DNA from 3 places in the Paenibacillus sp. NPDC057967 genome. Region 1 is predicted to be linked to each of the others. Evidence: a T-box and tRNA genes for the amino acid it is inferred to sense, from the RefSeq annotation. Region 1 holds a T-box; the other regions hold tRNA genes.
What was found. A T-box is a leader RNA that pairs with one kind of tRNA and senses whether it is charged. The one in region 1 lies ahead of ACFVSO_RS21650 (arginine--tRNA ligase), so its partner is inferred to be a tRNA-Arg.

Region 1 (8,098 bases):
ATATATGAATTGAGAGTTTGTTTTCATCTTCGTATAAGCCACTGCATTATGCTCAACCTTGCGAAGCAGGACGTTCATCCAGTGGACATGCGCCCGCTCCAGCGTGTTGCTCTTAATATCCTTCATGCCGCCAAGATGGTCGGTGACGCCTGCTTGATAGATTCTGGACAACTCTAGATTATCTTGGCCGAATTGCTTGGCCTTGCGGGTGAAATACCTGGAGAACAGCAGTAGGAGACCGCCGCTCAGCAGCACTGCGAGCGTAATGGCAGGTGAAAGCGCTACTGCCAATCCAATTTTTACAACTGCGAAAAGGAGCGCCGAGATGAAGTCCAGCGATAGCCCGATACCTTTTTTAACTTGAGCAATCTCAATTGTCAGCATTTTCACCAAATCGGCGTTGCGGTTGCGCAGATAGAACGCCCAGTCGGCCCGCAGCAGATTGCCGTACGTATCCTCGCGAAGCTTGCGGAGATAGCCCTGCTGAATGCTCTTGTCTACAATCGCTTGATGCCGCCCGATGAAGCTTTGTCCTACGATGATAAGCACATACAGAGCCAAGATAGCAGCCAAACTTTGCATGAATGGCATACGCTTGAACCATTCCAGCAAGCCTGCCAAGTAGCCATAGTCATCTGCTTTCAGCTCGATGAGGCCTGTGATGCCGAGCAGCGGAATGATCAGCAGGATGCCTGCCGATTGCATCATGCCGATCACGAGCATGCCAGCGAAATTGAACACGAGCCGTCTCCCGGCAAAACGAAGCATATCCTTCATAAAATAAGCGATCGCTCTCATCGCGGCTTGCCTCCCTTGTCGAGGCGTCCGGCCCAAGCATCCTTACGCCACAACCTGAATCAGCCCTTCCCGGTGGAGCTGCTCCATGAAATCCAGCACCCTGCGCTCGCACTCGGGACGCTCAATCGCATAATCGAACATGAGCGCTTCCACCACTTGCCGGACTGTCGCTGAGCCTTCCAGCCGGGACCAAATATCGCCTCCGATATCGCCTAGATTGTAATAAGCATAGGTGCTGGTATGGAGCAGCACTTTCTCCCCGTCCACATCTGACGCCAGATGGTCCTCTGACTGTCTAACGAGACTGTCCAATGTTAATGCCGCGATCATAGCTCTGCGCCTCCTCTATATGGCTTACAATTAAATCCACTAACTCATGGGCAGTAAATAACGAAGGTGTGCGTTTCAGCCTGTACGCCGGAATTTCCCTCACAAGAGTGGTTATGGCTCCAAAATGCCACTTCAGCAAACCAAGCGGCGGAATAATGGCCCGATGGAAAGTGTGCTGCAGCAAAGCTTGAAACTTCTCCGCCTTCTGAATGGGATGAAGCGATACACGCTCGTTCCTGCAAGGCTCCTTCACCAATTCGAAAACGCCGCCGAGCGGCAAGGCTTCGCGCTGAAGCCGTTCGACCGCTACCGCATATTTCATGCGCCTCGCCACAGTATCTCCGCGCTGCACCTCGCGTGTATAGATCGTGGGCAGGCTGCTTCTATTCAGATCAAAGTGAGGCAGGCACTCCTGCCATAGCTTCTGCTCCGGCAGAGCCGGCATAACCACAGGTGCTGCGCCGCCCTCCGGAATCGAAACCGGAATGACATCATCCGTCAGAAAGCCGTAGCCGCGCTCCAGAAAGGCCCGCGTCAGCGTTGACTTGCCTGCGCCAGATTGCCCTACGAATGCATAGGCCTTGCCCTGTATAGCAATCGCGCTTCCGTGCAAGGGCAGCACCCTTCTCTGTAACAATAGAGCGGATACCGCGTAGCCATCCAAGAACAGCCGCAGCTTCTCGATCGGTGGATTCCCGATTGGCGAGACGACAATCTTATTGCCATCGCGGACAAGATAATGGGCTGTGTTCTCGATCAGGAACATTACAAAATTCTCTTGAACCACATAAGCCTCATTCTCCCCCGCCAGCTCCAACCATAGCTCCTCCAACTGGCCGTAGGTTACAGCTACATCCGAGGGACTCTCTAAGTCGTTATCCAAATCATGCGCCTCAGCTGGCGGTATGTCGCTTCTGAAGCGCAGGCCAAAGGCCGAATATCGATAAGTCAGGGCAACTGTCGTCATCTGCAGGACCTCCTATTAACGTAATAAGCCCTCATCCCAGCTAATATGGAATAAGGGCCTTTCTCACGAGTATGTATGCGCTTACTAGCTGCCAAAGCCAATGCTGGGATCGGATCCCGGATTGGAACCGGAGCCGGAACCTGATCCTTTGCCGGGCTTATGCGGTTTCTTCTTCATCGTCATGCTCACATTCAGCACTTCCAATTGCGGTACTTTCCATTCCTTCTTCTCCAAGGCCTAACACCTCCTTCTGACGGGTGGTATCATCCTGCATGAATGAGTACGGAAGCGATCTGCGAATGATCCAATGTTCTTAATTAAGAACGATTGTGTCCTAATATTAAGGAAATTTTAAGATTTTGTCAATTTGTTTTTTAGTCCATTTAGAAGTGGTCAGACGCCATAGTTAGGACTATGGAATTAATTCCATACTAGGAGCGATTTACCAGTAAATTCTGGTAGAAGGCAATATTGGCGAATGTCCTGAGAAATGCACTTGGCAGGCTACAGGACCTGCCGCATCGCATGCAGAATTAACTAGAAGCTGAGCTATGTCACAGGTTAAGGAGATGTGTGTATGGAAGTCCAATTAAGATCGCTTTATGCCTCACTCAAAATCCCTCCTTCTCTGCCCATAGAGGAATGGCTGACCTTAGGCCGCACAGCGGCTCTTACATTCTTGGCAAAAGGGGAGTACTGGGTACGATCAGGTGAGACTTCGGATTCAATCGGCATATGCATCGACGGGCTATTTCGGATTTTTTATGAGACACCGGGTGGCGATGAGCATAACAAAAGCTTCTGCTCGCGTCATGATTTCATTGCGCCGTATGGAGCGCTGCTTCAACGCATCCCTTCGTACTTATCGATTCAATCGCTGCAAGAAAGCCAAATTCTCGTCTTCCGCTACGAGCAATTAGCCGCCTCTTATGACCGTCATCCAGGATGGGAGCGGTTCGGCCGGATCGTCGCCGAGCAGCTGTTCGTGAAGAAAGAAACAAGAGAGCGCGAGCTGCTTCTCTTGACCGCCGAAGAGCGCTACCGCCTGTTTTTATCGCAATACGGGCATCTTGAAAGCGAGATTCCACAATACCACATCGCCTCTTATCTTGGGATTACACCTGTAGCGCTCAGCCGAATTCGAAGACGCATAAACCTGGGTTAATGCGCCTTATTCTCCTCCGTTTTATAGTGGGACGTAAGGAGGAATGGTGATGATGCAAGCAAACGGACATACCGTTCTTATTACAGGCGGTGCCTCGGGTATCGGATTAGCGTTAACCGAGCAATTCATTCAGCACGGCAATAAAGTTATCGTCGTGGGGCAAAACAAGCAGAAGCTGCATGCATTAAAGGAAAGGTATCCAACCATCTCCACGCATGCATGCGACCTTCGCAGAAAAGATGCCATACAAGAGCTGGCCGCAGCGTTGTATGAGCGACATCCGACATTGAATATTCTCATTAACAATGCGGGCATTCAGCATAATTACGACTTTATAAATGGCGTTGAAGCCGACTTGATCGAGGAAGAGATCGGAATCAATCTGACCGCTCCCATTCTGCTGATCGCCGAGCTGCTTCCGCTGCTGGCCCGTCAGCCGAAATCAGCCATCATTAACGTATCCTCAGGACTCGGCATCGTCCCCAAAAAATCGGCTCCGGTCTACTGCGGCACAAAGGCTGCACTGCATATTTTCACCAAGTCGCTGCGCGATCAGCTTAGGGGATCACCTGTACAGGTATTTGAAATCATACCGCCGATTGTGGACACCGCCATGACCCGGGGCAGAGGGCGCGGCAAACTATCGCCGGAACGGCTTGCCGAACAATTTTTTCGCGATTTCCGGCATAATCGACTGGAAATCGCCATCGGCAAGGTCAAAATATTGAAATGGCTGAATCGCTGGTTCCCTTCTGTGGCCGAAGCTATATTGCGTCATTCATAAGGGGCTTGCGTTTTGCTGCCGAATCGTTATAATTGGTAAACATATCGAACAATCCACGATTGGGAGAGTAACTGCCAGCGGAAGTTCAAGCGAGCCGGGAGAGTGAGAGCCGGTACGGATGCAGCAGTGAAGCGGACCCATGAGATAGGCTTCTGAACCTTCAGAGTAGGAAGTCTCGGCTGCGGCCGTTATCCGTTAGAGTGGCTGAACGTTCCGTTCAGCAACAAGAGTGGTACCGCGAATGCATGCGCCTTCGTCTCTTTTCCAAGAGACGAGGGCGTTTTTTATTAGACAAAGGAGGATGCTAGGATGTTAATCGAATGGATGAGAACACGCATAGCCCAGTCTGTGCTGGAATTGCATGAGGAACTTGGCGCAGAGCGACCGGAAGTGCTGAAGATCACTGTAGAGCAGCCTGTACATCTGGAGCACGGGGACTACTCGACGAATATAGCTATGCAGCTGGCCAAAACACTGCGCAAGTCCCCCTTGCATATCGCAGGACTGCTGAAGAACAAGCTGGAGAGTGATTCCGAGTTCGCCGCTCTGGCCCGTCTGATCGAAGTTGCGCCGCCCGGCTTTTTGAACGTGCACATCGACTGGAACGTCTGGGCCCGCCGCGAGTTTCCTTCGCCAGCTTTGACTGGCGGCAAAGCGATTATCGAGCACACCTCCATCAACCCGAATAAATCCGCGCATATCGGCCATCTGCGCAATTCATGTATCGGCGATACGCTGGCCCGCATTCTGAAGAAAACAGGCCGTGAGGTTGAAGTGCACAATTACATCGATGATCTGGGCAATCAGCTTGCTGATACCGTAGTCGGACTGCTGCATGTTCCGCTGAACAGGAACCACGCCCGCTTCGGCGACTTCTGCTGGGACATTTACTCCGGGGTCAATCGAGAGTATGCGGCGAATCCCGTCAAGCTCAGCGAACGGACGAATGTGCTGCATGCGCTAGAGGAGGGGGATAACGGCCTGTCCTGGATTGGATTGCTCGTCGCGGAGCGCATCGTGCGCGAGCATCTGGAAGAGATGAAGGCATTCGGCATTCATTATGATTTGCTCGTATGGGAAAGCCAGATCGTAAGAGAAGGATTCTGGCAGGCGGCATTCGAGCTGCTGAGGGACACATCCTCTTTCGTGCAGGAGAAGTCCGGCAAGCTGGAAGGCTGCTGGGTGCTGAGACAATCCACAAACGATGCGAGTGAGAAAGCGACAGAAGCAGAAGAGGCCGATCAGCATCAGATGGATAAGGTGTTAGTGCGGTCCAACGGCATTCTGACCTATACCGCCAAGGATATCGCCTACCACCTATGGAAGTTCGGACTGCTGGACAAAGACTTCTCCTACCAGCCGTTCTCAGACGGTCTATGGTCGACGCATCATGGAGGCGCCTCGTCCTCTGCATACGGCAAGGCCTATACCGTCATTAACGTCATCGACTACCGACAGGAATATCCGCAGGCGATGGTGAAGCAGGCGCTAGAGGTGCTGGGCTATACCGAGCAAGCAGATAAGCTGCGCCATGTAAGCTACGGGGTCGTGTCGCTGAGCCCAGCCGCAGCGGAGGAGCTTGGCATTGATGTGTCGTCCGGCAAATCCTCCTATGCCATGTCCGGCAGACAAGGCGTGGGCATTAAGATCGCCGATCTGCTTGACCGGATGGAAGGCGTCATTGACGAGAAGCGTTCGGACGCAAGCGGACTGTCCAGCCGCATCATCGGAGCGGCGGCGATCCGTTATTATCTCCTGCGCTTCGCCTTGTCGACGGAAGTGGTATTCGACCTTCAACAAGCGACTGAGGTAACCGGCAATACCGGCGTTTACTTGATGTATGCGTACGCCCGCGCGGCGAATATCATGGCGAAGACGGCAGAGAACGGCACAAACAGTATTGCCATACCAGCTGAAGCCGCACCTAAGGAGAAAGCGGAGCTGGCTTTGATCCGCCATATGGCCGCTTGGGAGGATACGCTCCATGCGGCCGCCCGCGAGCTATCTCCGACAATCATTTGCAATTACGCTTACGAGCTGGCTTCCCTGTTCAATAACTTCTATGCAGCTTGTCCGATTCTGAAGGCCGACGAGGATACAAAGGCATACCGTCTGTGGCTCGTCTCCTTGTTCCAGCAGGCCATGGGCGAGGCGCTGGATACGCTTGGTCTTCCGGCTCCTGCACGCATGTAGACCCCCGGTCTTACTCCTTATTTTTGCTAGAAGCCGCGCTTGTCCACGCCTCTCCCTTCCACCTTACATAAGATGGATCATAACGGATTCCAGAGAGGGATGAGGCTGTGGGCAAACGAAAGGACGAGCTAGTGATTACGCTTCGCAAAGGACGAAAGGAGTATATCTCCAAAACTCCGCTAAAGGGTGTAGACCGCGTTATCTTTGTCTACAATGGGCAGTTCACCAACGCGCCGAACACGACCCAGATCGCGAATGGCGCAGGCCGAAGCGGTACTGCAGGCAATAACGGAGTGATTAATTCTCCGGATACGTTCCAGCAGCAAAGCGTCGGCGCAGGCGGCATAGCGAAGAACAAAGGATTGAAGAAGGGAAGCAAGCATAAGGACAAAGATCGTTCACGCAAGCATCACCAAGAGAAGGAAGTCGTCATTCTCATTAATGAGCAAGTGGTCAGACTGCCTCAGGGCCAAGAGCTTGCATCCGCAACCCAAGTGGCAGGGGCCGCCGGCAGCTACAGCGCGGCCGGAACCAACTCCGCAATTGACAGCCCGCGCACCAAGCAGCAGCACGCCGTTGGCGGCGGCAGCGGCAGTGTCGGGGAGAATGAGCTTGTTGGCAAAAAGAAGAAACAATAAAGCCATTGCTCCTGCATAAACCGTCGGTGAACGGCCGGAAATGGGTCACCATGCACTCATTAATGGCGCTATTCGCGTCATCCGAACCAAGAGAAGCCTTTATTCCGCGAATACCGCGGAATAAAGGCTTCTTTGCCGGATTAATGATGGGAGCCTCCGCCCCCGCCGTTACTCTCTTGCTCGCCAGTCGAGGACTGCTCTTCCTCTGCCGATTGTCCGCCTCCGTGAGCGCCATGTCCCGCGCCCGACTCCGATACAATCTCCAGCATGGCGTCAATCTCGCCTTGCGCCGCTTCGGACAGAGCGTTCGCCGAACCTGTCAGCCAAGCATGGTTGAAAGGGCCTTCGACCGGAGAGTCCTTGTACTTCGGCTGGAGGGACATGACATAAGCCATGACGGAGTCCGGCATCCCCTTCTTATCCGTCCATAGCAGCGGTGCGTGCTTGCCCAGATGCGAGAATGGAGCAGCCGCAAGGGCGAGCTCCGGCGAAGCCTTCGCTACGAATGAGAAGTTATGGCCCGGCGAGTCGATGCCCCAGCCGAAGCCTGTCTCCGGGTCATTATACTTTGCGAACGCTACCGCATTCTCATAGGGATCGTCTCCAGCAATGCGGATGACCTTCCCGTATTGGCTCAGCTGCTCTTCGACTTTGGCCGATACGGCTGCTTCCGGCCCCAGAATATAGATGTTCGCTTGTCCGCCGCGCGTGCTCAATGCATCAATCGTCTCCTGCGGGATCTGGTCTTTCTGAACGTACAGCAGCGGCTCTGGCATATGGGCAATCCAATTGATAGCCGGCATCGTATATTCAGCGCTATCCATCGAGCCCACAATGACGGACTGCGGGATATCCTTCGTCAACCCGGCATAGTAGGCATCCACTGCCTTAGCAATGGCGGGAGCACTCGCTCCTTCAATTTGATCCGTTTTGTAACCAAGCGCCTTAACTTGAACCTCAACGTTCTCGCCCAGATTGCCGACCAGTATCACTTGGATACCGTCGTTGCTGTCCACGCCTTTGGGACGGAGACGCTTCAGCTCCTGCAGCGTCTCGTCTGGCAGGCTATCCTTATTGGCGAATAAGACGGGACCATCATTGGGATGGTGGATGAGATTCGCACTGACCAGAGCCGTCTGCCAATCCTTGGGATCAGCAATAATCACGCCTCCCGGCCGATTACTGTCCTCTGTGGCCATCCATAGCGTCTGCGATACGATAGC
Region 2 (8,098 bases), on a different contig from region 1:
CTTTCGCGATTGCTTCCAGCACCAGGTTGTTGCGAACGCGCTTCTCAGCATCGGAACGCATTTGGCCGCGAAGCACTTCTTCGCTTTGACCGGAGAACTGGTAGTACAGATCAAGGTTCATGCCTTGCATACGCAGGCGGTTTTCGAAATCCTTCACCATGTAATCTGTTTCAGTGTCGATCATCGATTCAGGAATTTCCACTTCAGCCGCTGCAGTCGCTTTGTCCACGACAGCTACTTCGCGAGCTTGCTCCGCTTCTTTTTCCTTATTCACTTTCAACTTGCTTACAAGATCTTTCTTGAACTCTTCAAGCGTATCGAATTCGCTGACGTCTTTTGCGAACTCATCGTCAAGTGCCGGCAAGGATTTGCGTTTCAGCTCATGCAGCTTTACTTTGAAGATCGCTTGCTTGCCTGCCAGGTGCTCAGCGTGGTAGCTCTCTGGGAACGTTACTTCAACGTCCTTGAAGTCGCCAAGCTCCATGCCTACTACTTGCTCTTCGAAGCCTGGGATGAAGGATGCGGAACCCAGCTCAAGGGAGTAGCGCTCGCTGAAGCCGCCTTCGAATTGCTCGCCGTCTACATAGCCGTCGAAGTCGATAACGGAGATGTCGCCGTTTTGAGCAGGACCTTCCTCTACAACTGTCAGCTCGGCATGACGTCCTTGCAGACGCTCCAGCTCAGCCGCGATTTCTTCTTCCGTCACTTCCGCTTGAACCGCTTCAACTTCAAGACCTTTGTACTCGCCAAGCTGAACTTCAGGCTTAACGGTTACTTTAGCGTTGAATTTGAAGGATTGGCCCTTCGCGAATTGCGTTACGTCAATCTCAGGACGGTCAACCGGCTCAAGATTGTTTTCTTTCACAACAGCTGTGTACACTTCAGGCAGCAGGATGTCGATTGCGTCCTGATACAAGCTTTCTACGCCGAAACGGGATTCAAAAATGCCCCGTGGCACTTTGCCTTTGCGGAAGCCAGGTACGTTAACCTTTGCTACCACTTTCTTAAAGGCTTGGTCGAGTGCGACCGTTACTTTCTCAGCGTCTACCTCGACGTCGATCGAGACGAGGTTCTTGTCTATTTTTTCCCAAGTTGCTTTCATTTTATGCCTTCCCCTCCAAAAATGCGCATGCATCACAAGTTTTCACGTTACATAAACCATTCCATTATAAACAAGATGGACAAGCTTTTCAAGGCTAGCCTTCATCGCCGCCAGTTTGGAGCAGCATGGCCACTCCGCGAAGCGTTCTGCACGCCTGCTCGTAGCGGAATCTGAGGCTATCCGTAATCCCATATGTATCGCGTATATCGTCGTCATTCGCCGAACCGTAGACCGTCAAGTTAAGTGTCAAGTGCAGCGCTGCCGCGTAGCAATCGACGGTCTCGTCATTGTCGTGCAGCATCCATCTGTATGCGGATGTGCCGTACAAATATTCCAGACTTTCCTTCCACAGCTCTCTGGCAAAATGAGGCAGCGTCGGATCATCCGTCTCGGCGATCGTCGCCGTTCGATCCAGAATGCGCCCGATCGGCTGCGGGAATTCATCCAACGTTAGCGGCGTCGCTTCGATCTCCAGCTCTGCGTGCTCGTCCAGCCGCTCAAGCGTCAGCGTACCCGATACTCCGCGCTTGCGCAAGCATTGCAGAGCTTTGAATTGCAGGAGCGGATGAATCGTCTCGCTTCGCAGCCATTCCAATATCGTCTCGGTTACTTGACTGTCATCTATGTATGCCGCTCTCTCCAGCGCGAGCATTTGCTGATCCATCATGGGATGATGCTGCATAATATACATCACTTGATGGATGTAAGCTTCATCTTGAACGGGCGGCTTCAGCAATTGCTCCCGGAGCGTAGCTTCTTCATTCTCGGCATCGTCCGTCTCGAGGCCAGCGCCTCTTTGCGTATCGTCGGGGAATGCCATCTCCAGCCAGCCAAGCAGACTGTCCCATTCCTCGTAATGCCGCTTCTCCTGACCTTGGCACTGCAGAAGAAAGGTTAACAGCTCTTTGGCTTCGCCATATTGCTCCGCCTCCAGCATTCGGGTCAATTGAATTTGATATTGATCCAGCATGCTGGGAAATAAATAAACATTGTCTTTACCCTCTGTATGAGGGTCTTGAGGAGTTGTAATGATAACACCGCCTTCGAGTAACTCCCGTCTTGCTTAAGGAATCAGCCTGTAATCTTGGGTACGATTATAACACGCCGAGTCGCAAGAAAAAAATGCCGAAGTTTTTTTGAGAATATCTAAAAAATGGCTTGCAATACCTCTACGTCGCATGCTATATTATTACTCACGCGTCCCAGTAGCTCAGTCGGATAGAGCACTCGCCTTCTAAGCGAGTTGTCGGGGGTTCGAATCCCTCCTGGGACGCCATAGCATCGCATATACAGCTGCTCGTTGAAGCCGATATCCGGCTTTGGGAGCGGCTTTTTTGTTGTTTGGCGATGCGCTTTGTTATACGGATGCATGCTTGTTGTATGTATTTGTGCAAACATTTTTTTGTATACTTGTAAGCATTTCGCGTATGTGATTGTTTGCTCAAGCTGTAAGCCGAGTTTCTCGGCTTGCAGGCTGCTTCCAGCTCGGCTTGGGCGCTGTAAGCCGATTTTCTCGGCTTGCAGACTGCTTTCAGCTCGGCTTGGGCGCTGTAAGCCGAGTTTCTCGGCTTGCAGGCTCTTCCAGCTCGGCTTGGGCGCTGTAAGCCGAGTTTCTCGGCCTGCAGACTGCTTTCAGCCGGGCTTGGGCGCTGTAGGCTTCTGCCGCTTGCATGACTCGTATCCTACATACCCATTTTTCGTTCGTCCGAAACGGAAACGAAAAAGCTCCCCGCGCGAATCTTGCGGGGAAGCTCGAATAAATCCGGTCACTATCTAATGCTGCTAGAAATTTCAATCGACAACCGGCCTCATCCTCATCACACTGTCAGCTGACCATTGATGAAACTCCCCTCCAAAACAGCTGCATACTACCAAAGCTCCACCGCACCGCCTATATAACCACAGGCACGCCCATATCGTTCACCTGGACGTATTACAAGCTAGTTACAAAGACCTGCGCACGATTAAGGCTAGTTTGCCGGAGAGACAGACACATACACACTACATCTACTCACCATCCGTGCAGTTGCTCTACCTTCTCTTCGCGCTACTCCCCCAGCGCAAACTTGCGCAACTGCTCTACCTTCTCCTCTGTCAGCTCGCCGCTGTTGTCGAAGATCAGGATGCTGCTCTCAGGGATGTCCCAGTTGATCGCAGGCACAAAATCAACCCGCTTCTGGAAATCGCCCCAATTCTCCAGCTTCCACGTATCGCGCTCTGTTCCTCTGCCGACAATCCGGCTGTGCTGCAGTTCCATGTCCTGCAAGGTTACAACAATCACCTTTACGTCCACCTGCGCTTTGGTAAGCCGCGCAGCAGCAAGGACATCCTCGATCCACGCCTGATTTTTCAGCTCCGCTGTAAACGGTGAAATCATAAAGACGTTTTGCCCTGCAGCCAAGTTCTCGATACATACATCCTTGGCGGTGTCGTATTCCAAATCGCGCAAGTTCTTTTTATAGAAATCGGAATCACGGTCCTTAGGGTCCAGACCCTGCATCTCCAGTATCGCTTCCACAAATCGTCCGCCAATCGTATCCCGATCGAGAAACGCCGCCGGCATAAACTGGCTAAGCTTCCGCGCCACCGTCGTCTTCCCTGTTCCTGCTACTCCTACAAAAAACACCAGTTTTTGCATCCTGTACGCCCCCAAAACATTTTAGGACAAATTATAACATGGATGCCGATCAAAGAGTATCTGCAAGCACCGCTTCCACATCACGCCTGATATGCTCGTCCGCCAACACGCTCTCCTGAAACGAATTGCGTCCTGTCTCATCATCTGAATAGAGCGCGGACGACGTCATGTCTTTAAAGGCTTGATGCAAATTGTTGTCGAACCAGTCCGTCTCCCGGTCCGCATCATTGCGAAGCACCGACCGCAGGACGGCAACACCGCCCTCATTCGCAAAGTAAGCCAGCACGACCGGTGCGGATTCGGAATCCGTCTCCACCTCAACCTCAGCGCATGGTTCTTCTCCGCGGCGCACGATTCCTCTTACCCGAGCACTTCTAACGTTCACTGTCTCTATCTCCTCTCACTCGTTAAAATAGTTCCATCGATTCAATATGATGCTTCGTATCGCTAGTGCCGCATTCATGCAGCAGCTTATAAATGCGGCTAATAATGTCGTCATATGCGCCATTCAGTGACTCGTCGTTATTGGGCGAGTAGGGACTGCCTGCGAAGTGGAACGTCTGCGCTTCATCCATGGATGACAGCTCCTCAAACAGCTCCCTGAGCAGATTGACCTGATCTTCGTTCGCATGAATCTCCAGCTCATAAGCCGCCGCCCCTTGATCCTCTAATATTTGTCCGGCTTGTACGGACACATAAAAGGTTTTATTGCCTTCAAACCTTTCTTCATGACGATGCTCATCCATCATTTTATACCCATTCCTTCCATTTTCAAATTGCCTCTCAACGTCATGCTATCCAGCTTAGCTTCCCCCGTTGGACAGACATTTTATCCCTTTTTTCAGCATATAACTGTTATTATCGCAACTGGAGTCCAGCATAGAGAGGAATGAGAAGGATGTGCGGAATAACCGGCTGGATTGATTGGAACAGCGACTTGACCAGAGAAAGCGACAATCTGGAGCGCATGACGGATACGCTTGCCCCGCGCGGCCCCGATGCGGCGGGCACCTGGATTACGACCCATTGCGCGCTTGGACATCGCCGCCTCTCCGTTATGGATCCGGAGAATGGCGCCCAGCCCATGATTCGGTATACGGGAGACGATCAGTACGTGGTCGTCTATAACGGAGAGCTATATAACGCTCCAGAGCTCAAGAGGGAGCTTGCGAGCCGCGGACGCTCCTTCACGACAACCTGCGACACGGAAGTGCTGCTTGTCGCCTTTATGGAGTGGGGAAGAGCTTGCGTGGAGCGATTCAACGGCATATTCGCCTTTGCCATTTGGGACATGACCGCCCAAGAGCTGTTTCTCGCCAGAGACCGGCTAGGCGTCAAACCGTTGTTTTTCAGCCAACGGGATAGCTTGTTTATTTTTGGATCAGAGCCAAAATGCATTCTGGAGCACTCAGCCGTCAAGGCGGAGGTTGGAGCGGAAGGTCTGGCCGAAATCTTTGTCATCGGTCCGGCGCGAACGCCGGGTCACGGCGTGTATAAAGACTTGAGCGAAGTAAAGCCCGGGCAGTGCATGGTCGTAAACCGGGCGGGAGTGAAGACGATCACATATTGGCAGCTAAGAAGCACGCCGCATGAGCATGACGTACAGCAAACAGCGGAGCATGTCAGAGAGCTGCTGGAGGATACGGTCATCCGCCAGCTTATTTCCGATGTCCCCGTATGCACACTGCTGTCAGGCGGTCTGGATTCAAGCGCGCTGACGGCGCTGGCGGTCAACTATTATGCCAAGAACGGGCAAGGCAACGTCCATACGTATTCCGTCGATTACCAAGACAACGACAAGCACTTCCAGGCGCATGCCTTCCAGCCCAATAGCGATGCGCCCTGGATTGAACGAATGACCTCGCATCTGGGTACGGTCCATCACCCGATCCAGTTCGATACACCGGAGCTGGTTACAGCGCTGCACAATGCGACGCTCGCCCGCGACTTGCCGGGTATGGCCGATGTGGATGCTTCCTTGCTGCTCTTCTGCCATGAAATTAAGAAGGGGGCGACTGTCGCCATCTCGGGTGAAGCCGCAGACGAAATATTCGGCGGTTATCCGTGGTTCCACCGGGAGGAAGCGCTTCAGGCTGATACCTTCCCGTGGTCGCTCGCCACAACGATGCGCGCAGACCTGCTCTCGCCCGACATTGCAGCCTGGATCAGACCGCAGGAATACATCGGCGACCGCTACGCTGACGCGGTAGCGGAGGTGCCTCAGCTGGTGGGTGAGGACGAGACACGCAGACGGATGCGGCGCATGTCTTATTTGAACATCACGCGATTTATGCCCACACTGCTGGATCGGAAGGACCGGATGAGCATGGCTGCCGGGCTCGAAGTCCGCGTCCCCTTCTGCGATCATCGCCTGGTGGAGTACGTGTGGAACATTCCGTGGGAGATCAAGGCAGCGGGCGACCGGGAAAAAGGAATCCTGCGCCAATCGCTGCAAGGCATTCTTCCCGACGACGTCCTGTGGAGAAAGAAAAGCCCCTACCCGAAGACGCATAACCCGAATTATCTTACGGCCGTCAAAGGCTTGCTGCTGGATGTATTAGATGATCCTACCTCCCCCCTGCTTCCCTTAATCAATGTGAAAAAGATCAGGGAGCTTGCGGAATCCGATACAGCCAGCTCGAACCTCCCGTGGTTCGGTCAGCTGATGTCCGGACCGCAGCTGTTCGCGTATCTCTATCAAGTCAATCTGTGGCTGAAGCACTATAAAGTTTCGATCGGTTAGCATATAGCAGAGAAGGGCTGCCATCAAGTCATCGCGACTTGCGGCAGCCCTTTCTGTTACCCTCAATTTCCTTCTTTCCCCTAAGAACGAAACAAAAGAAACCCGGCAGCGCATTCCAGCAGGAATGTCTTCCGGGTTCTTGCTCTACTCATAGGCTTAGCCGTTCGAAATACCGAGCTTCGTCATCAGAACCTTCAGCGCCTCGCCTCGGTGGCTGATTGCGCCCTTCTCCTCTTTGGACAGCTCCGCCATCCCTCTGCCGAGCTGCGGCAGCCAGAACAACGGATCGTAGCCGAATCCACCGTCTCCATGCGGACGGTCCGTGATGATCCCATCCACGGTGCCTTCCGCTTCGATGAACTCGCCCGTGGCAGGATCGTACAGCGCAAGCGCACATACGAATTGAGCACGGCTTAGCGCCTTGGAGCCATCGCTCAGCGTGTGCCCCGGCAGCTTGGCGCCAGTCTGGCCTAGCTCCTGCAGCAGCTTCGCGTTATTAGCGGAATCAGTCGCTCCTTCTCCCGCATATCGTGCGGAATAGACGCCTGGTCTTCCCTCCAGCGCATCCACACATAAGCCGGAGTCGTCCGCAAGCGCCGGCACGCCAAGCGCGTCTCCGGTTGCCTTCGCCTTCAGCCTGGCATTGGCAGCGAATGTATCTCCATCCTCTATGATGTCGGGAATGGAAGGATAGTCGTGCAGGCTGACGACCGCTTTCCCCAGCTTCTGGAGCGCATGGGCGAATTCCTTCACTTTGCCGGCGTTTTTGGTAGCGACGACGACCGTATCATGACCTTCAAGCCAGTTGTTCGCCATCCACTTAACCTCCAATACGAGCGCCAACCTCGCCCAGAACCTCGCGCTGCTTCTCGATCAGCTCTGCGATTCCCGCTTCACCAAGCGCCAGCAGCTCGTTTAGCTCCTCGCGGGAGAATGGCGCATCCTCGCCCGTCCCTTGCACCTCGACGAATTTGCCTTGTCCAGTCATCACGACGTTCATGTCGACCTTCGCCTTGGAATCCTCCTCGTAGTTCAGGTCCAGCAGGGCTCTCTCCTGAATAACGCCTACACTGACGGAAGCCAGGAAGTCGCGAATCGGATATTTATTGAAGGAAGCCGTCTTCGAAATATGATGCACCGCAAGAGCCAATGCCACGAATGCGCCCGTAATGGACGTCGTACGCGTACCGCCGTCCGCTTGAATGACATCGCAATCCAGCGTAATGGTGCGCTCGCCCAGCGCGCTTAGATCAACGACAGATCTTAACGCTCTGCCAATGAGGCGCTGAATTTCCATCGTGCGCCCTGTGAGCTTGCCTCTGGCGGACTCGCGTTGGTTGCGCGAATGGGTAGCTCGCGGCAGCATCGAATACTCTGCCGTTATCCAGCCCTTGCCTTGCCCCTTCATAAAAGGCGGCACCCGCTCCTCGATGCTGGCTGTACAGATGACCTTCGTATCGCCTACCTCGATCAAGACCGATCCTTCCGCGTGCTTGTTTACATTCGTCGTAATCGATACCGGCCGAAGCTGGTTCGGCTCCCGGCTGTCATTTCTCATTTGATAAGCCTCCTGAATCATTCATCCATTTTTAACCCTTCCTATTTTAACAAAGTC
Region 3 (8,098 bases), on a different contig from region 1:
CATACCCAGGAATACGTCAACGCCTGGCTTGTAGCCTGCGCGCTCGATTGCCGAGATGATTGTCGTAATCGCTTCTTCGTTGGAGCCAAGGTTCGGAGCGAAGCCGCCTTCGTCGCCAACAGCTGTGTTCAGGCCTTTGTCATGCAGTACCGCTTTCAGGTTGTGGAAGATCTCTGCGCCGATGCGAAGAGCTTCTTTGAAGTCGGAAGCGCCAACTGGCAATACCATGAACTCTTGTACGTCGATGTTGTTGTCGGCATGCTCGCCGCCGTTGATGATGTTCATCATTGGCACTGGCAGAGTTTTAGCGTTGAAGCCGCCCAGGTATGTGTACAAAGGAACATCCAGAGCGTCAGCCGCTGCGCGGGCAACAGCCATGGATACAGCCAGAATCGCGTTAGCGCCCAGCTTCGCTTTGTTAGGCGTGCCGTCAAGCTGAATCATTTTGCGGTCGATTGCTACTTGATCAAGCGCGTCAAGACCGATGATCTCAGGAGCGATAATCGTGTTTACGTTTTCTACTGCTTTAACAACGCCTTTGCCCAGGTAACGGGATTTGTCGCCGTCACGAAGCTCTACCGCCTCGTATGCGCCAGTGGACGCACCGGATGGAACGATAGCGCGGCCTTTGCCGCCGGACTCAAGAGCTACTTCTACTTCTACAGTTGGATTCCCGCGGGAATCCAGCACTTCGCGTGCATATACATCAACGATAATGGACATTTGAATGAACACTCCTTTTCTATAGTTCGCATAATCAATATTGCTTCATTCCACTAGTCTACTATTATTGGCCAAGCAATGTCGAGCCTGTCATCTCAGCCGGCTTCGCCAGACCTAGCAGGTCGAGCATCGTCGGCGCGATATCTGCCAGGATGCCGCCATCGCGCAGCGCAGCGCCTTCTCTTGTTACGATCAAAGGCACCGGATTCGTCGTATGCGCCGTATGCGGACGGCCATTCTCGTCGAATACCATATCCGCATTGCCATGGTCCGCTGTAATGATGCAGACGCCGCCTTTGGCAAGCACCGCTTCTACGACTTTGCCCAAGCATTCATCCGTTGCTTCTACCGCCTTGATCGTTGGCTCCAGCATGCCGGAGTGACCAACCATATCCGGGTTGGCGAAGTTCAGGATGATCGCATCATGCTTATCCGCTTCAATCTCGCGTACCGTAGACTCCGCCAGCTCGTAAGCGCTCATCTCCGGCTGAAGATCATAAGTGGCAACCTTCGGTGAGCTGATCAGAACGCGAGTCTCGCCCGGAAGTTCCTTGTCACGGCCGCCGCTGAAGAAGAACGTGACATGCGGGTACTTCTCCGTCTCCGCTGTGCGAAGCTGCGTCTTGCCGTTCTGGGCAAGCACTTCACCCAGCGTATTGTCGAGATTCTTCGGCGAGTAAGCGACATAGCCGCCCACCGTCTCGCTGAACAGCGTCAGGCAGACGAAGTGCAAGCCTACCGGATGATTCGCGCCGCGATCGAAGCCGCGGAAGTCGTCATTCGTGAATACTTGCGACAGCTGGATCGCACGGTCCGGACGGAAGTTGAAGAACACAACTGCGTCCTCGGACTCCACCAGTCCTACCGGCTTGCCGTCTCCGCCTACGATTACCGTCGGCATAACGAACTCATCATATACGGATTTCTCATACGATTCAACTACCGCTTTCACAGGATCTGCGTATTGAGGTCCTTCACCATAAACCATAGCGCGGTAGGACTTCTCCGTACGCTCCCAGCGCTTGTCGCGGTCCATAGCATAGTAGCGGCCTTGGACCGTTGCGATGCGGCCTACGCCAAGCTCCTCGATCTTCGCTTGAAGCTGCTCGACATAGCCCTTCGCGCTATCCGGTGATACGTCGCGGCCGTCCAGGAAAGCGTGGATGTATACATCCGTCAAGCCTTCCTTCTTCGCCAGTTCCAGCAGCGCGAACAAGTGAGCGATATGGCTGTGAACGCCGCCATCGGACAACAGCCCGTACAGATGGAGCTTCTTGCCTCTCGACTTCACGTGATTCACAGCAGCGAGCAATGTCTCGTTATCGAAGAACTCACCGTCGCGGATTGACTTGCTGATACGAGTCAGATCCTGATACACGATGCGGCCTGCGCCGATGTTCAGATGGCCCACTTCGGAGTTGCCCATCTGACCTTCCGGCAAGCCCACGGCTTCACCGCTTGCTGTCAATGTCGTATTCGGGTATTGCGCCATGTAACGGTCGTAATTCGGCTTGTTCGCTTGTGCGACCGCATTACCCGTCACGTCGTCGCGAAGGCCGAATCCGTCCAAAATAATCAGTGCTACCGGTTTGCGAGAGGCCATATTACTTGGCCCCCTCGATCAAAGCGATGTAGGAAGCAGGCTCAAGGCTTGCTCCGCCTACCAGCGCGCCGTCGATGTCCGCTTGACCCAGGTACTCCGATACGTTATTCGGCTTCACGCTGCCGCCGTATTGAATGCGAACTTTCGCTGCAACCGCTTCGTCATACAGTCCTGCGATCACGCCGCGGATGTAGCCGATGACGTCTTGTGCATCTTCAGACGTGGAGGATTTGCCAGTGCCGATCGCCCAGATTGGCTCGTAAGCAACAACTACTTCAGCCGCTTGCTCAGCCGACAGGCCTTGGAATGCAGCTTCTGTCTGCACTTTGCATACTTCTTTCGTCGCGCCGGATTCGCGCTCTTCCAGCTTCTCGCCTACGCATACGATTGGCGTCAAGCCATGCTTGAATGCCGCAACCGTCTTCTTGTTCACGATTTCGTCGCTCTCCGCGAAGTAAGCGCGGCGCTCGGAGTGACCGATGATAACGTACTTCACGCCCAGATCCTTCAGCATCAAGCCGCTGATTTCACCTGTGAAAGCGCCATTGTCCTCGAAGTGAACGTTTTGCGCGCCGATAGCGATTGTCGTGCCTTTAGCCGCTTCTACCAGTGCAGGAAGCGCTGTGAAAGGCGCACAGATAACGCTCTCTACGCCAGCGACTTCCGCTTTGCCTTTCACTTCAGCGAAGAATGCCGTCGCTTCGGATACCGTTTTGAACATTTTCCAGTTGCCTGCGATAATCGGTGTTCTGCTCATAGGATGACCTCCTGTTTCTATCTTCTCAAGATTTACTTGTCGTTAAGAGCGACTACACCTGGAAGCACTTTGCCTTCCATGAATTCCAGGGAAGCGCCGCCGCCAGTGGAGATGAAGTCCATTTGGTCAGCAAGACCGAACTTCTCAGCTGCCGCAGCAGAGTCGCCGCCGCCGATGACCGTGTAAGCCGAAGTCTCAGCTGTTGCTTTTGCTACTTCACGCGTGCCATGAGAGAATGGCTCGATTTCGAATACGCCCATTGGTCCGTTCCATACAACCAGCTTGGAGTTTTTGATCACATCTGCATAAAGCTCACGCGTCTTAGGACCGATGTCGATGCCTTCCCATTCAGCCGGAATGCCGTCAACGTCTACGATTTGCGTGTTCGCATCAGCGCTGAAATCGTCTGTTACTACGATATCAACCGGGATGTAGAAGTTTTTGCCCAATTTTTTCGCTTTTTCGATGAACTCAAGCGCCAGATCCAGCTTGCTGTTGTCCACCAGGGATTTGCCGATTTCATGGCCTTGCGCTTTGAAGAATGTATAAGATAAGCCGCCGCCGATGATGATGTTGTCAGCGATCTCCAGCATTTTGTCGATAACCGCGATTTTGTCCTTTACCTTGGAACCGCCTACGATTGCCGTGAACGGGCGCTCAGGGTTGTTCAGCGCTTTGCCTAGTACTTCAAGCTCTCTCTCCATCAGCAGGCCGGATACGGCTGGCAGGATGTGAGCGATGCCTTCTGTGGAAGCGTGAGCGCGGTGAGCAGCGCCGAAAGCGTCATTAACGAACAGGTCAGCCAGCTTGGCAAAAGCCTTCGCAAGCTCCGGATCGTTACTCTCTTCGCCCGGGTAGAAACGTACGTTTTCAAGTAAAAGAACGTCGCCGTTCTCCATTGCAGCAACTTGTGCTTCTACGGCTTCGCCGATCGCTTCGTTCGCTTTCGTTACCGGCTTGCCCAGCAGTTCCGACAGACGTACAGCGGAAGCTGTGTGACGAAGCTCTTCGACGACTTGTCCGTTCGGACGGCCCAGGTGGCTCGCCAGAATCACTTTTGCACCTTTTTCGATCAAAAAGTTAATCGTTGGCAGCGTCTCGCGAATACGCTTATCATCCGTAATTTTGCCGTCTTCGAGCGGCACGTTGAAGTCCACGCGGACGAATACACGCTTGCCTGCCAATTCTGCTACGTCACGCACACTCTTCTTGTTCATGGTTGAAATCCTCCCCAATAGTGGTTTCTGCCGGCTTATCGGCCATATCTATCTCTATAAAGCAAAAGGCGCCCCTTCACCCTAAAAGGAAGGAACGCCCATAGTCCGGCCCTGCGAGGGCGCAAACCAAGGGCCGAAGCTCTTACGTAAGGAGCCGCGGCCCATCAGCTTTCTTTCCTTACAGACCTTTGCTTGCGATATAAGCAGCAAGATCAACTACGCGGTTGGAATAGCCCCACTCGTTGTCATACCAGGAAATAACTTTAACCATGTTGCCTTCAACTACCATAGTCGACAGAGCGTCGATTGTGGAGGAAGCTGGGTCGCCGTTGTAGTCGCTGGATACCAGCGGCAATTCGTTGTAGTTCAGAATGCCTTTCAAAGCGCCTTCGGAAGCTTCTTTGAACGCTGCGTTAACTTCTTCAACCGTTACGTTAACTTTCAGCTCAGCAACCAGGTCAGTTACGGATACGTTAGGCGTAGGAACACGCATAGCCATACCGTTCAGCTTGCCTTTCAGCTCAGGCAGTACCAGCGAAACAGCTTTCGCAGCGCCTGTGGAGGAAGGAATGATGTTCTCTGCAGCAGCGCGAGCACGGCGCAGGTCTTTGTGTGGTACGTCAAGTACGGATTGGTCGTTTGTGTACGAGTGAATCGTTGTCATCATACCTTTAACGATACCGAATTTATCGTTCAACACTTTAGCGAATGGAGCAAGACAGTTGGTTGTGCAAGAAGCATTGGAGATAATGGTGTGTGCAGCTGCGTCGTATTGGTCTTCGTTAACGCCGATAACCACAGTGATGTCTTCGTTCGTTGCAGGAGCGGAGATGATAACTTTTTTAGCGCCGCCTTGCAGGTGAAGCTCAGCTTTTTCTTTTGCTGTGAAGATACCAGTGGACTCAACTACGATCTCAGCGCCTACGGAACCCCAAGGCAGATCAGCAGGGTTGCGCTCAGCGAATACTTTGATTTCTTTGCCGTTTACAACCAAAGCGCCTTCTTTTGCTTCAACAGTAGCGTCCAGAACGCCATGCGTTGTATCGTATTTCAACAGGTGAGCCAGCGTGTTAACATCTGTCAGGTCATTGACTGCTACGATTTCCACCTCAGAATTGTTCAGCGCAGCACGGAATACGTTACGGCCGATACGTCCAAAACCATTAATACCAACTTTAACCATTGTTTGTTCCTCCTAAGCGTTTTTGGATTGCTATAAAAAAATATATTTCAAGACGTGTCCCGGGGGCTGCTAATGCAGGCCGTTCCTCGTCATGATGCCTTATTATCTAGTTCTCTTCTAGTAAACTGGCCATCTCCAGCGCCGCAGCTTCGTCGGTGACGAGCACGTCGTTATGGCCGAATCGCATCACTGCCGCAATCGCTTCGCCTTTGTTCTTGCCCCCGGCGACGCCAATCACTAATTCAGTGTTAACGATATCCTCGAGCCGTAACCCTACGGTCTGCATTTGGTGAACAACGGCTCCGCTTCGGTCAAAATAAAATCCGAATGCCTCGGCCAGTGCGCCCTCCGCTTCGATCTCCGCTACAACTTCGCTGTCCAGCTTCCGTCTTCTCGCCATGATCATGGCGTCCCCGATCCCGTGTACGACAATTCGCGCACTTCGGATCACGTCAACGATCTCCCGAATGTTGGGCTCTTGCATCAAGGAAGCGAATGCCTCTTCACCCAGATGATCTGGTACATGCAGCAGCCGATAATGTCCGCCTGTCCGCTTCGCCATGGTCGAGGCCAGCGTATTCGCTTGATAATCCAAGCTTTCGCCAAGTCCGCCTCTTGCCGGTACGAACCAGATATCCTTCATAGCTGTTGTTGTCGTAAGCTGATTGGCTACCTGGGCAATCGTCGTGCCCCCGGTTACCGCTACGACATCTCTCGGCTTCAGCGCGGTGCGAAGCACTTGGCACGCTACCCTTCCGAGCTCGCGCTTCGTCTGAATCGACGTCTCGGAATCGCCTTGCACAATGATGACCTGCGATAGCCCGTATGCCCTGCGCAGCTTCTCCTCCAGTTCGGACAAGCCGAACATCGACTTGTACAGAGGCTCCAGCTGTTCGAGTGCGCTGCGGCCTTGCTCGCTGATCCGCATGCCCGCCGTATGAATCTCCAGCAGGCCTTGCTCCTTTAGGAAATCGGTCTCTGCCCGAAGCATTCTCTCCGTCATATCCAGCGCATTCGCCAGTGTACGGCGGCCGATCGTGTCCGATAGCATTACCTGATGCAGGATCATGTACCTCTTCCGCATGACTTCCAGAAGCTCAGGCACAAGCTGCTGCTGCAGTTCAATGAGCTGTCGCATCTCTTATCCTTCACTCCATCGGTCATTAGCATAATGGGATTCAAAGAATTGTTGGGACTGAATCCGTCCCGCATGTTCATTTTAAGTCCCACCTCTATTTTAACGAAAATAAGCGCAGCCTGCAAGAGTCGAATCGCGTTTGAAAACGATTTCCGACATCTTTTTCACAAATTTAATTTTCCCAGCCTTCTTGCTTTAACGGCGTGAATATCATATAATCATCTCTGCTACTGTTTTTTGAAGACGTGCGCCCGTGGTCCAATGGATATGACGTAGGCCTCCGGAGCCTGAGATCTAGGTTCGATTCCTAGCGGGCGCGCCACTATTCGAATAGACTTAAGCCGTTCAGCCTCATGCTGAGCGGCTTTTTTGCATACTGCAACTAACCTGTACATGATAAGCTGCCTCCGTCCTGCAACAAATCTAAGTACAATAACGTTTATATGAACAAATATAAAACAACCCATGTCTGTCGATATTTGGAGGAAGTTATGAAGCGGAAAAACAAGCGTTTGCTGCTGGCAGCTTTTGTACTCGTACTAGCCATTGTTGTTCTTCAATCAAAGGCCGTGCCAAAAGCCTTAGCATCTATTGCAGCAACCCTATATGTAAACTCTCATTACGCCGGGAAGAATCTCTCATTCACCGACGTGGAATATGAAACTCATTTCGGCCAATATATCGTTTCGTTCAAAAACCGCATCGAAAGCATCCATTTAATGATGTACCCTAACGCTATGCCTGTCTTCGTCCAATATGATCCTCTCGATACGAGCAGATAAGCCCTTCACATTTTCCCTCGTATATCGGTACATAAATGAAGGCTGCGACATACTATCCTCCTGTTCCCGCTTTTGATCGCTTCTCTTGTTTCTGCCAAAAATCCGGCGGTTCATAGCTAATCAGCGTATAATCCAGTTCATCACCCTCAGGCGTCGCCAATTGGACTAGCAACAATTTATCCGGTTCAACCGGACGAAGATCGCTCGTCTTGATCGTAATGACTTGCACACCGAGACGCTGCGGCCTGCCGATTACAACGATCTGATTGCCTTTCGTATAGACATCGATCACGGCAGTCTGGAAGACGACGAGATACAGATCGAGGTCCGTTGGATTCTGGAACATCGGGAAATCAACTCCCACCTGCTCCTTAAACGTCATCTCCCCGGAGAGACCAATATCGTATGTAGCAAACAACCGATGAAGGGCAGTGTCCACATGCGATGCGATATTGCTCCACCTGCCGCCCCAATAGGTGCTATGCCAATGCTCGTGGTAGATCGGCCTTTTATAGCTGGGATCTTCCTTAATCGTTCTGAACGGAATTTGGGTTCCAGCCGCCCGCACTTCGTTAGTAGGGAGCGTGTGCTCAGGATAGAGCTTAGCTGCTTCCAGCCTCTCTTCGGATTCAGGAATCGTCATTGGCTTCTTGGGCTCCAATTTATCGAGCCGCCGTTCCAGCTTCTCCACTGTT

Region 2: it has a tRNA-Arg gene. The T-box ahead of ACFVSO_RS21650 (arginine--tRNA ligase) is inferred to sense a tRNA for this amino acid. The anticodon was not compared.
Region 3: it has a tRNA-Arg gene. The T-box ahead of ACFVSO_RS21650 (arginine--tRNA ligase) is inferred to sense a tRNA for this amino acid. The anticodon was not compared.

The regions. Positions count from the first base shown of each region.
Region 1 covers NZ_JBHVQB010000008.1:282,574-290,671, reverse strand. The annotation lists gene ACFVSO_RS21680 (ABC transporter ATP-binding protein) at 1-798, opposite strand, end outside; gene ACFVSO_RS21675 (lasso peptide biosynthesis PqqD family chaperone) at 841-1,128, opposite strand; gene ACFVSO_RS21670 (aldolase) at 1,094-2,095, opposite strand; gene ACFVSO_RS21665 (paeninodin family lasso peptide) at 2,180-2,329, opposite strand; gene ACFVSO_RS21660 (Crp/Fnr family transcriptional regulator) at 2,673-3,260, shown strand; gene ACFVSO_RS21655 (SDR family oxidoreductase) at 3,310-4,044, shown strand; T-box leader at 4,091-4,308, shown strand; gene ACFVSO_RS21650 (arginine--tRNA ligase) at 4,354-6,237, shown strand; gene ACFVSO_RS21645 (hypothetical protein) at 6,345-6,875, shown strand; gene ACFVSO_RS21640 (cell wall-binding repeat-containing protein) at 7,016-8,098, opposite strand, start outside.
Region 2 covers NZ_JBHVQB010000003.1:591,777-599,874, forward strand. The annotation lists gene tig (trigger factor) at 1-1,102, opposite strand, end outside; gene ACFVSO_RS10105 (hypothetical protein) at 1,197-2,072, opposite strand; tRNA gene ACFVSO_RS10110 (tRNA-Arg) at 2,302-2,378, shown strand; gene ACFVSO_RS10115 (hypothetical protein) at 2,634-2,774, opposite strand; gene ACFVSO_RS10120 (P-loop nucleotide/nucleoside kinase family protein) at 3,150-3,740, opposite strand; gene ACFVSO_RS10125 (hypothetical protein) at 3,790-4,125, opposite strand; gene ACFVSO_RS10130 (hypothetical protein) at 4,148-4,489, opposite strand; gene asnB (asparagine synthase (glutamine-hydrolyzing)) at 4,639-6,483, shown strand; gene ACFVSO_RS10140 (XTP/dITP diphosphatase) at 6,640-7,299, opposite strand; gene rph (ribonuclease PH) at 7,304-8,041, opposite strand.
Region 3 covers NZ_JBHVQB010000009.1:39,883-47,980, reverse strand. The annotation lists gene eno (phosphopyruvate hydratase) at 1-723, opposite strand, end outside; gene gpmI (2,3-bisphosphoglycerate-independent phosphoglycerate mutase) at 788-2,326, opposite strand; gene tpiA (triose-phosphate isomerase) at 2,328-3,083, opposite strand; gene ACFVSO_RS22300 (phosphoglycerate kinase) at 3,116-4,300, opposite strand; gene gap (type I glyceraldehyde-3-phosphate dehydrogenase) at 4,479-5,483, opposite strand; gene ACFVSO_RS22290 (sugar-binding transcriptional regulator) at 5,590-6,621, opposite strand; tRNA gene ACFVSO_RS22285 (tRNA-Arg) at 6,869-6,943, shown strand; gene ACFVSO_RS22280 (hypothetical protein) at 7,113-7,403, shown strand; gene ACFVSO_RS22275 (hypothetical protein) at 7,456-8,098, opposite strand, start outside.